DNA from 3 places in the Streptomyces sp. NPDC006140 genome. Region 3 is predicted to be linked to each of the others. Evidence: riboswitches for the same ligand, from Rfam matches in the RefSeq annotation. Region 3 holds a riboswitch; each other region holds the start of a gene.
The links. Region 3 has a riboswitch for cobalamin ahead of ABZ386_RS38245 (CbtB-domain containing protein). Riboswitches for the same ligand answer to the same signal wherever they lie in the genome.
Positions count from the first base shown of each region.

Region 1 (3,456 bases), on a different contig from region 3:
AGCGCCGCCACGAGCACCAGGGCCGCGCCCGGCCAGGGCGGCAGCGAGACCGCCAGCACGGTGAGGCCGAGTCCGAGCACGGCCTTGTCCACGGGGTGGCGGCGGCGCCAGCGACTGCCGTGCGCCGCCGCGTCGATCGGCAGCACGCGGCTCAGGCCCCTTCGGCCGGGGACTCCCCGGGGACGCCCACGGCACCCCCGTCAGCGGCCTGTTGACGGGCCGCGGCCCGTTCCTCGCCCTGGCGGCGGCCGCGCCGCAGGCCGAAGTAGTAGGCGAGGACCCCCGCGCCGATCGCCGCCTGGAGGGCGAACAGCGCCGACTCGATCTCCCCGGACGGCGGCTCGTACAGCGGTGAGAACCAGGGCTCGTAGCCCGGGTCCAGCTCGGTGATCGCCGTCTCCGCCTGGGCGTCGGCGCCGGTGAACGGTTCCTTCTTGTGGTCGCCGAGGCCGAGCGCGAGCGGCAGCACGGCGAGCGCGGCCACGGCGAGCAGCAGCACCAGGTTGATCTTCGTGTTCCGGCTCATCGGGCCACCGCCTCGGTGCCGGTCCGCGACCGCTTCCCGGCGAGGAGCACGCCCAGCCGGGTCAGTTCGCCCTTGCTGGACTGCATCAGCAGCCGCATCACGAGGACGGTCAGCAGGCCCTCGCTCACCGCGAGCGGGATCTGTGTGACGGCGAAGATGGAACCGAACTTGCCGAGCGCGCCGAGGAATCCGCTGCCCGGGTCGGGGAACGCGAGCGCCAGCTGCACGCTGGTGACGCAGTAGGTGGTCAGGTCGGCGACGAACGCCCCGCAGAACACGGCCGCCATCAGCGGCGCGTCGTACCGCCGCAGCAGCCGGTAGACCGCGTATCCGGCCCAGGGTCCGACGATCGCCATGGAGAAGACGTTGGCGCCGAGCGTGGTGAGGCCGCCGTGCGCGAGCAGCAGGGCCTGGAAGAGCAGGGTGATGGTGCCCAGCACCGCCATGATGGGCGGGCGGAACAGGATGGCTCCCAGCCCCGTGCCGGTGGGGTGGGAGCAACTGCCGGTGACGGACGGCAGTTTCAGGGCGGACAGGACGAACGTGAAGGCGCCGGAGGCACCGAGGAGCAGTGTGCTCTCGGGGTGCTCGCGCACTTCACGGGTGAGCGACCGGACTCCGTGGACGACGAACGGCGCCGACGCGACGCTCCAGGCGACCGCGTGCGCCGGAGGCAGGAAACCCTCGGCAATGTGCATGGCTCAGCAGACCCTCTCCAGCACCTCGTGGATGGTTGACGCGCCTTGGCCGGTCTCCTGGCTGACGGGTACCACCGCCCGTGCTCCGCCTTCCCGGGTCCTTCAGGACCCAGTGGCTGCCCGTGAGGGCCGGAGCCGGACTTCCCGATTCACAGTGGCGAGGGCCGCACCGGCATCACACCGGATTTCCCGTTCACCAAGGCGTGGTGACAATAAGGCCGGGATAAGGACGATGACAAGCCACGCAGGGGGCGCGTGAGGGGGCGCCCGCTCGCACACCGGCGCATGACGCCGCGGATCCACGCGAGACGGACGGCGCCCCGGCCGTCGGAGGGCGGGCCGGCTCCGGGACGGGGGCACCCCGGCCGTCGGAGGGCGGGTCGTGTCAGTCGTCGCCCCCGTCGTCCCCGTCGTCGTCGCCGTCCCCGACCGGCCGGACGTGGCGCGGGATCTCCTGCCGCGGCTTCTCCGCCTTCTCCGGCGCGCCGGTGGCCGCCTCCTGCGTGGGGGCCGCGGGGCTGGGGGTCGGCGAGGGGGCGGCCGGGGCTGTGGACGGAGTCGTGGCCGGGGTGACATCGGCCACGGTGCCGGCGGTCGGAGCGGTGGCCGTCCCCGGGTCGGAGGAGAGGGGCGAGGCCGGGCCGTCGGCGGGGGTGGCGGCCGGGCTGCTCGCGGACGGTGACGCGTCCGGTTCCGTGCCCTTGGTCGCCGTGTTGTCGGGGGAGAACCAGAGCATGCCGGCGAGCATCGCGGCGACGAAGAGGGCCGCCGCGGCGATCGTCGCGGCCGCTCGGTGGTTGCCGAGGCCCCCGCGGGGCGCGGAGCGGCGGCCACGCCCGGCCTGGGGCGTACGGGTGGTGTGCAGCGAGGGGGCGCCGGGCAGCGCGTAGGTGGTCACGCTGCGGGGCTCGGCCGGAGCGTACGCTCCCGGCGCGGCGGACGGCACCGGGGACGCGGCCTCCGGCAGCGGCTCGGGCAGCCCCCGCCAGGCGCCGCCGGCGAACCACTCGGCGGCCTGCTGGGCCGAGGGCCGGTCCTCGGGCTGCTTGGCGAGGAGCCCGAGGAGGTAGTTCTCGAAGGCCGGCGGCAGCCCGGCGACCCCCAGTTCCCGGGGCGGCACGGGGGCGCTGTCGAGGTGCTGGTGGAGGAGTGCGACGGCGGTGTCCGCCTGGAACGGCGGTCGGCCGCTGAGGAGCTGGTAGAGCACGCACCCCAGGGAGTACATGTCGGAGGCGGGCCCGGCGGGCTGCCCCAGGGCGCGTTCGGGCGCGAGGTAGAGGCCGGTGCCCACGATCTGGCCGGTGGCGGTGAGCGCGGCGCCGGGATCGTCGAGGAAGCGCGCGATGCCGAAGTCGCCGATCTTCAGGGTGCCGCCCGTGTCCAGCAGCAGGTTGGCGGGCTTGATGTCGCGGTGGACGATGCCCTGCGCGTGCGCGGCGGCGAGTCCCGCGGCGGCCTGGGCGGCGAGGTCGGCCACCCGTCCGGCCGGGAGCGCGCCCGACGCGGCCAGCACCCCGGCGAGGCTGTCGCCCTCGACCAGCTCCATCACCAGGTACAGCCGGTTGTCGTACTCGCCGAAGTCCAGCACACCGACCAGGTTCGGGTGGTTGAGGCGCCCGGCGGTCTGGGCCTCCAGGCGGAACCGGGAGGCCGCCGTGGCGTCGGTGTCCTGGGGCAGCAGCAGCTTGACCGCCACCGCTCTGGCGAGCGTCTCGTCGTACGCGCGCCAGACCTCTCCCATTCCACCGCGCCCGATCTCAACATCCAGCCGGTAGCGGCCCGCTAGCAGCACTCGTCCTCGTCTCATGCGTGTGGGAAGGTTGCCGCAGACCGAACTCCCCGCGTTCGCACGGGGATTGGTGGGGGGTGCCGCAGCCGACCCAGGATACTGGCGCCGGATGATCAGTGTGTTCCTCGGCGGTGATCCCGGACGGAACGGTCCCGGAAAACCCGGGGGAGCGCCGTCGCCCTGCGGAGTGACGCTCCCGTCCGCCCGGTTGCCGGGCCCGGTCAGGCCGCCGGGGCCGACCGTCCCTCCCGGCGGGGCAGCAGCGCCACCGCCAGCGCCGGCACGGCCGCGAGGACCAGCCACGGCACCGCGGCCGGCAGGCCCGAGTCGAGCAGGGAGCCGGTGGCGGCGCTGCCGACGAGCACGATCAGGCCGGAGACGGAGGACAGCGCACCCATGTACAGGCCGAGCCGGCCCTCCTCGGCGAGGTCGGGGACCCAGGC
Region 1 is NZ_JBEXTS010000007.1:175,761-179,216, forward strand. Features, by position in the region: gene cbiQ (cobalt ECF transporter T component CbiQ) at 1-146, opposite strand, end outside; gene ABZ386_RS20060 (energy-coupling factor ABC transporter substrate-binding protein) at 152-526, opposite strand; gene ABZ386_RS20065 (energy-coupling factor ABC transporter permease) at 523-1,224, opposite strand; cobalamin riboswitch at 1,254-1,440, opposite strand; gene ABZ386_RS20070 (serine/threonine-protein kinase) at 1,610-3,031, opposite strand; gene ABZ386_RS20075 (MFS transporter) at 3,235-3,456, opposite strand, start outside.
Region 1: linked by a shared signal. The riboswitch ahead of ABZ386_RS20065 (energy-coupling factor ABC transporter permease) and the one ahead of ABZ386_RS38245 (CbtB-domain containing protein) in region 3 are both predicted to bind cobalamin.

Region 2 (3,456 bases), on a different contig from region 3:
ACGTAGCCGAGGACGATCGCCACGCCGAGCCGCCAGAGGACGTCCCAAGTGGCCCAGTAGATGACGAGGTTGGCCACCACGAAGGACAGCGGGGCGATCAGCTTGCCGCCGGGGAGGCGGTAGGGGCGTTCGTGGTTCGGCAGCCTGTCGGTGAAGACGCCGTACGCCAGGGGGGCGCCCGCGTACATCAGAACGCTGGCCGAGGTGATGAAGCCGACCAGCTTCTGCCAGCTCGGGAAGGGGAGGAAGCAGAGAACACCCGTCACGAAGGAGAGGATCAGGCCGAACCACGGCACGCCGCGTGCGTCGACCTTCTCGAACAGCTTCGGCGCGTAGCCGTTCTTGGAGAGGCCGAAGGAGACGCGGGAGGTGGCGGTGGTGTAGATCAGGCCGGTGCCGCCGGGGGAGACCACGGCGTCGAGGTACAGCACGACGCTCAGCCAGCCCAGGCCCACCAGGGTCGCCAGGCCCGCCCAGGGGCCGTCGATGCCCGGGAACTTGAGGTCGGCCCAGCCGTGCGCGAACGTGCTGTGGGGCAGCGCGGCGATGAACACGACCTGGAGCAGGACGTAGATGATCGCACCGATCGCGACCGAGCCGAGGGTCGCGCGCGGCAGGTCGCGCTTGGGGTTGCGGCTTTCCCCCGCGAGCTGGATCGCCTGCTCGAAGCCCAGCAGGGCGAAGATGATGCCGCTGGTGCTGATGGCGCTCAGCACACCCTTGGCGCCGAGCGGGGCGAAGCCCTCCGAGGTGAAGTTGCCCGGGTGGAAGTTGCCCACCGCGACCACGAAGATCGCGGCCAGCGGGACGGCGATCTTCCACCAGGTGGCCGCGCTGTTGGTGTGCGCCAACACCTTCACGCCGAGGAAGTTGACCGCGACGAAAACGGCCATCAGGAAGACAGCGACGATGAGACCGCTGGTCGTCAGGGTGCTGTCCTTCTGGTGCAGGAAGCCCTTCGCGAAGTCCCAGTGGCCGGCGTAGCCGATCATGGCCTCGACCTCGATCGGGGCCACGGTCGCCGCCTGCAGCCAGGCGAACCAGCCGAACGACATGCCGGCCAGGCCGCCGAACGCGTAGTGCGGATAACGGGCCGTGCCGCCCGCCACCGGGAACATACCGCCGAGCTCGGCGTGCACCAGCGCGAGGAGGACGATGGCGACGGCGCCGATCACCCACGAGATGATCGCGGCCGGACCGGCCATCATGACGGCGTTCTTGGCGCCGTAGAGCCAGCCGGAGCCGATGATGGAACCGACGGAGGCCCACATCAGCCCGATGAGCCCGACGTCCCGGCGCAGTCCGCCCGGACTCCCCTTCACCCCCGGTACCGCATGGTCGACGCTTACCATATTCTTAGGGGCCTCTCATGAAATGAACAGAGCGTTCAGCGTGCAAGAGGCCGTCAGGCTAGGAATCAATTGCCGACCGGCAGAAGACTGTTGCCGTGCATTTGACCGCGCACGGGGATTTCCTGGAGAAAGCTTCAGGAAATCTGTACGGGGAAATCAGGGAGCCGTTAAAGTCTCAGCCCAGTCGGGGGATCTCGATGGCCGGGCAGCGGTCCATCACCATCTCCAGACCCGCCGCGCGGGTCCGGTCGTACGCCGCCTCGTCGATGACGCCGAGCTGGAACCACACCGCCTGCGCGCCCTTCGCGACCGCCTCGTCCGCGACGGCCCCGGCGAGGTCGCTGTTCACGAAGACGTCCACGACGTCCACGTCGAAGGGGATGTCCGCCAGGCTCGCGTACCCCTGCTCCCCGTGCACCGACTCGGCCTTCGGGTGCACGGGCACGACGCGCTTGCCGAAGCGCTGGAGCACTTCGGCGACGCCGTACGCCGCGCGCTGCCGGTTCGACGACAGGCCCACCACGGCCCAGGTGTCGCCGAGCTCGGTGAGGATCCTGCGGACCGTTGCCTCGTCGCCGTACACCGGCGGCCTCCTCGGGAGTCGCGGAAGAGCTGCTGCCCGCACAACGACGCAGGGTGCGCGGTGATTCCCCGAGGGCCCCGTGATAGCTTGCCGAGGCCAGTCGAACCCATGTACGTGGGTCAGGGAATCCGGTGCGAATCCGGAACTGACGCGCAGCGGTGAGGGGGACGGGCGGGGCCTCGGCCACTGGACGGCGTGTGTGACGTCCGGGAAGGCGCCCCGCACCGGACGAACCCGAGTCCGAAGACCTGCTGGCGGCCCCCGCGGCCGTTTCGCGGCGGGGGAGCACCGTACGACCGGGCTCCGCGATCGAGCCCTCGACGACTGAGGACTGGTTCCCCGTGCCCCTCGCCCGACCCGCCCGTGCCGCCGTCCTGCTCGCGGCCGGCTCCCTGCTCCTGACCGGCTGCGGCGACGCGAAGCCCGCCCCCGCGAAGGCCGCCGCCGTCACCCTCGACAACTGCGGCCGCCAGGTACGCGTCGAGGCCCCGCCGCGCCACGCCGTCTCCCTCAACCAGGGCACCACCGAGATCCTGCTCTCCCTCGGCCTCGCCGACCGCCTCGCGGGCACGGCCACCTGGACCGACCCCGTGATGAAAGGACTGGAGAAGGCGAACGCCCGGGTGCCGCGCATCGCCGACGACAACCCCTCCTTCGAACGGGTCCTGGACACGGACCCCGACTTCGTCGCCGCGTCCTTCGTCTCCACCCTCGGCAAGGGCGGCGTCGCCACCCGCGAGCAGTTCGAGAAGCTCGGCGTGCCCACGTACGTCTCCCCGTCCGACTGCGCCGGCAAGGACAACTCGGGCGACGGCGACGGCGCGCGCGACAAGGTGCTCGGCATCGACACCGTCTACGGCGAAATACGGGACCTCGCCACCGTCTTCGGGGTACCGGAACGCGGCGACAAGCTGGTCGCCTCGCTCCAGCGGCGCATGCGCGAGGCCACCTCGGGCATCGACGCCTCCCACGTCACCCTCCTGTACTGGTTCGCCAACTCCGAGTCCCCCTACATGGCGGGCTGCTGCGGAGCGCCCGGCATCATCACCCGGGCCCTCGGCGCGAAGAACGTCTTCGACGACACGCACGAGGAGTGGCCGCAGGTCAACTGGGAGACGGTCGCCGACCGCGACCCGGACGTCCTCGTCATCGGCGACCTGACCCGCAGGTCGCAGACCGCCGAGTCGGCCGCGAAGAAGATCGCCTTCCTGGAGTCCAACCCGGCCACGAAGAACATGGACGCGGTCCGGCACAAGCGGTACGTACTGCTCAGCGGGCAGGCCATGAACCCGACCATCCGCACGGTCGAGGGCGTGGAGCAGGTCGCCGCCGGACTGCGCGAGTTCGGGCTCGCGAAGTGACCGTGCGCGGCCTGGTGCTCGGTACCGGAGGGGCCCTGTTGCTGGTCGTCTCCGTGGCCCTGGCGATCACCGTCGGTCCGGCCGACATCCGGGTCGCGGACGTCTGGTCCGTCGTCGCGGCCCACCTGGGGCTCGGCACCTCCGACCTGACGCCGATCCG
Region 2 is NZ_JBEXTS010000002.1:91,191-94,646, forward strand. Features, by position in the region: gene ABZ386_RS05620 (APC family permease) at 1-1,352, opposite strand, end outside; gene ABZ386_RS05625 (CoA-binding protein) at 1,528-1,935, opposite strand; cobalamin riboswitch at 2,016-2,206, shown strand; gene ABZ386_RS05630 (ABC transporter substrate-binding protein) at 2,277-3,296, shown strand; gene ABZ386_RS05635 (iron chelate uptake ABC transporter family permease subunit) at 3,293-3,456, shown strand, end outside.
Region 2: linked by a shared signal. The riboswitch ahead of ABZ386_RS05630 (ABC transporter substrate-binding protein) and the one ahead of ABZ386_RS38245 (CbtB-domain containing protein) in region 3 are both predicted to bind cobalamin.

Region 3 (3,456 bases):
TTGCCCACGGTCGTCGTGTGCACCCTGGCGGCGCAGGGGGTGCTGCACGCCGGGCTGACCCAGGCGGGCGGCACTCACCACGCGGGGGCGGGACATGCCGGCCAGCCGGCGATGGAGCAGGGTGACGGGCACGCGTGGCATCACGCCTCGACGGCGATGACGGCCGCGCATGTGGTCGCCGCGCTGGCGGCGGGTTGGTTGCTGCACCGGGCCGACGCGGCCGTGGCGACGGCGTGCATCGCCGCCCGCACTGTGCGCCGGGTCATGGCCGCCGTCGCGACCTGGGCGAGACCGTGTCTCATGACCGGCGTATGTCTCGCACCGCCCGCTGTACGGCTGTCCGGCTGCTTCGAGCCCTCGGCCGCCTTACGGACACGAGCTCTTCAACACGCGCTGGTGCGCAGGGGACCACCGGGACACGCCAACGTCCCTCCGGCTATCCCTCCCCCGGGGCCGGCTTCGGCCGCCCGGCTTCATCAGCAAGGAGCATTCGCATGCCCACGCACCACCTCGCCGCTCGCGCATCCCGCCGTATCGCCGTCATCGGCGCGGCCGCGCTGACGGCCACCCTCGCCGCGACCGGGACGGCCGCCGCCCACGCCGAGGTCGAGGCCGACAAGGCGCAGGCCCTCGCCGAGAACGTCACGTTGAGCTTCGTCTCGGAGGCGGAGTCCGCTTCCGCCGGCTTCACCGAGCTGCGCGTCGTCCTGCCCAAGGGCATCGACCCCGCCGACGTAAAGCTCGAGGAGGCGCCCAAGGGCTGGAAGCTGAAGACCATCAGCGATGGTTACACCGTCGGCGGCCCTGAACTGAAGGCCGGCGTCGACGCCGAACACAAGATCAAGGTCCGGCAGCTCCCGGACGCCAAGGAGCTCGCCTTCAAGACCCTCGAGACCTACAGCGATGGCAAGGTCTCCCGCTGGATCGAGCTGCCGGACGGCGGCGAGGAACCCGGGCAGCCCGCCCCCGTGCTGAAGCTCAAGGCAGCGGCACCGGGCGCCACGCCGGTCAGCCCGAGCCCGACCGCGAGCCCGACGCCCAGCCCGTCGCAGTCGGAAACCGCGCCCACGTCACCGGCCGCGACCCCGCAGGCCGAGGAGAAAGCAGCCGAGGAGGACGACGGCTCGTCCACGGGCCTGATCATCGGCGGGATCATCGTGGCCCTGCTCGTCCTCGGCGGTGGCGGATGGTGGCTGGCACGCCGTCGCTCCGCCTCGTCGCAGGGCTGACGACCGAGTCCTGACTCGCCTGCGGGGCCCAATTACCCTGTCCCGCAGGCGGGTTCAGGCGCCCGCGGACATGGCGGCTCCGAGGCGCAGGTTCCACCGGCCCGCCCGGCCGGTGAGGTGCACCGCAGTCAGTGGCGGTATGTCGATCCGCCAGAAGGACGCATGCGGAGCGCCCAGTACGGACACCACCGCCGCGCGTGTCACCGCCTGCTCGACCACTGCCGTAACCGGTCCGGACTCGCCCTGCAGCGTGTCGAGCCAGGCGGTGACGCGCGTGCACACGTCGGCCACGGTTTCGCCGCCGTGCGGCGCCGCGCCCGGGTCGGTCATCCACGCGGCGAGCCCCGCCGGGTCGGAGGCGGCGACCTCATCGAGCGTGCGACCGTGCCAGGAGCCCACGCCGATGTCGCACAGGGCGGGTTCCACTGCGGCGTCCCACCCCAGGGCCTGGGCGGTCTGCCGGCATCGCTGTGACGGCGCGGTGTACCGGACGCCGGTCGCGGGCAGGGCCCCGGCCGCCGCGCGCGCCTGCTGTACGGCCCGCTCGTCCAGGGGGCCGTCGGCGAAGCGCGTCTCCCGCCCCGAGGGCACGGGGGCGCACAGCAGCATCAACCGGATGGTCACGAGGAATCCCTCCAGGGTTTGCCAGGGACCGGCACATGGTAGGTGGTGCAGGCCATATTGGCCGGATCACCGGTTGCCCGTACGCTCTGGAGCGACAAGGACGACGGCGTTGCGGAAGCCCGGTGCAAGTCCGGCACGGTCGCGCCACTGTGTTCCACGGCCCCTGACGAGGTGTCAGGGGCTTGGTGAGTCAGACCCGGTGCCGTCGTCGAGTGCTCCACACGATTGCGGGACGCGTGTTCCCGAGGAGGTCTCGCCATGGCGCAGTCCACTGCCGCCCCTGCCCCCGTTGCCCCGTCCGCCGCGACACCGCTGCCGCTCAGGGCCATCGCTCCCTGGGCCGTCTTCTTCGGCGTACTGATGCTGGTCCTGCTGTACTTCGTCGGCGCCGAGCAGGGCGCCACCGCGCTGTTCTCCGGCGAGGGCGTGCACGAGTGGGTGCACGACGGACGTCACCTGCTCGGCTTCCCCTGCCACTGAGAACTGGGGAACACGCCGATGGACTCCGTCACCATACGCACCCTTCTGGTGCGCGGCATGCTCGCCGGCCTCGGCGCCGGCGTGCTCGCCTTCGTCTTCGCCTACCTGGTGGGCGAGGGCCCTGTGGATGCGGCCATCGCCTTCGAGGAGGCCAACGCCCATCACGAGGGCGGGGAGGAACTGGTCAGCAGGTCCGTGCAGTCGACGGCCGGGCTCGCAACGGGCGTCCTCGTCTTCGGCGTCGCCATCGGCGGCATCGCGGCCCTCGCCTTCTGCTTCGCCCTGGGCCGCATCGGCCGGTTCGGCGCCCGGGCGACGGCGGCGCTGACGGCGCTCGCCGGATTCCTCACCGTCTACCTGGTTCCGATCCTCAAGTACCCGGCCAACCCGCCCGCTGTCGGCAACCCCGACACGCTCGACAAGCGCACCATCCTGTACTTCCTGATGATCGCGCTGAGCGTGTTGCTGGGGATCGCCGCGGTCCTGCTCGGCCGCCGCCTGGCTCCGGCGTGGGGCAACTGGAATGCCTCTATCGCCGCGGGGGTTGCCTTCGTCGCGTTGGTTGCTGTCGCGATGGTCTTCCTGCCGTCCGGGGAGAACGTTCCCCAGGGCTTCCCGGCCGGCGACCTCTGGGAGTTCCGGCTCGCTTCGATCGGCGTACAGGCCGTGCTGTGGGCGGCCTTCGGACTGCTCTTCGGCTTTCTGGCCGAGCGGGCCCTGACCCGAAAGGCGGTCACCGCACCCAGTGCCGGAGCGGGTGTGAGGGCAGTGTCCTAACAGGCCGAGGCACCTACGCCGGGTGGCCCCTGGGCAGTTTCCAGGGGCCACCCGGCGTTCGAGGGCGTCAGGGTCGCGCGGGGAGCTCTGCGGAACGACCGGCTGGGTCAGGGCGCGGTCGACCGGGTCGGCAGCTCCCGGATGGTCACGGTGTCCGACACCGTGACCTGGTCCACGTCGCTGGTGCGCACAGTGAGCTGCATGGTCCAGGTGCCTGCTATGGGCAGTTGCAGGCTGTCGGTCCACCAGTAGCCGCCCCGGTTGGCGAGTTTCGCGTCGAGCGGGCCGATCTTCTGGGCGCGCTGGGTGAAGGTGAGCCGTAGCTCGGGCACGGTGGAGACGCCGT
Region 3 is NZ_JBEXTS010000023.1:43,378-46,833, forward strand. Features, by position in the region: gene ABZ386_RS38230 (hypothetical protein) at 1-561, shown strand, start outside; gene ABZ386_RS38235 (DUF1775 domain-containing protein) at 495-1,229, shown strand; gene ABZ386_RS38240 (histidine phosphatase family protein) at 1,284-1,853, opposite strand; cobalamin riboswitch at 1,906-2,070, shown strand; gene ABZ386_RS38245 (CbtB-domain containing protein) at 2,112-2,333, shown strand; gene ABZ386_RS38250 (CbtA family protein) at 2,352-3,110, shown strand; gene ABZ386_RS38255 (copper resistance protein CopC) at 3,218-3,456, opposite strand, start outside.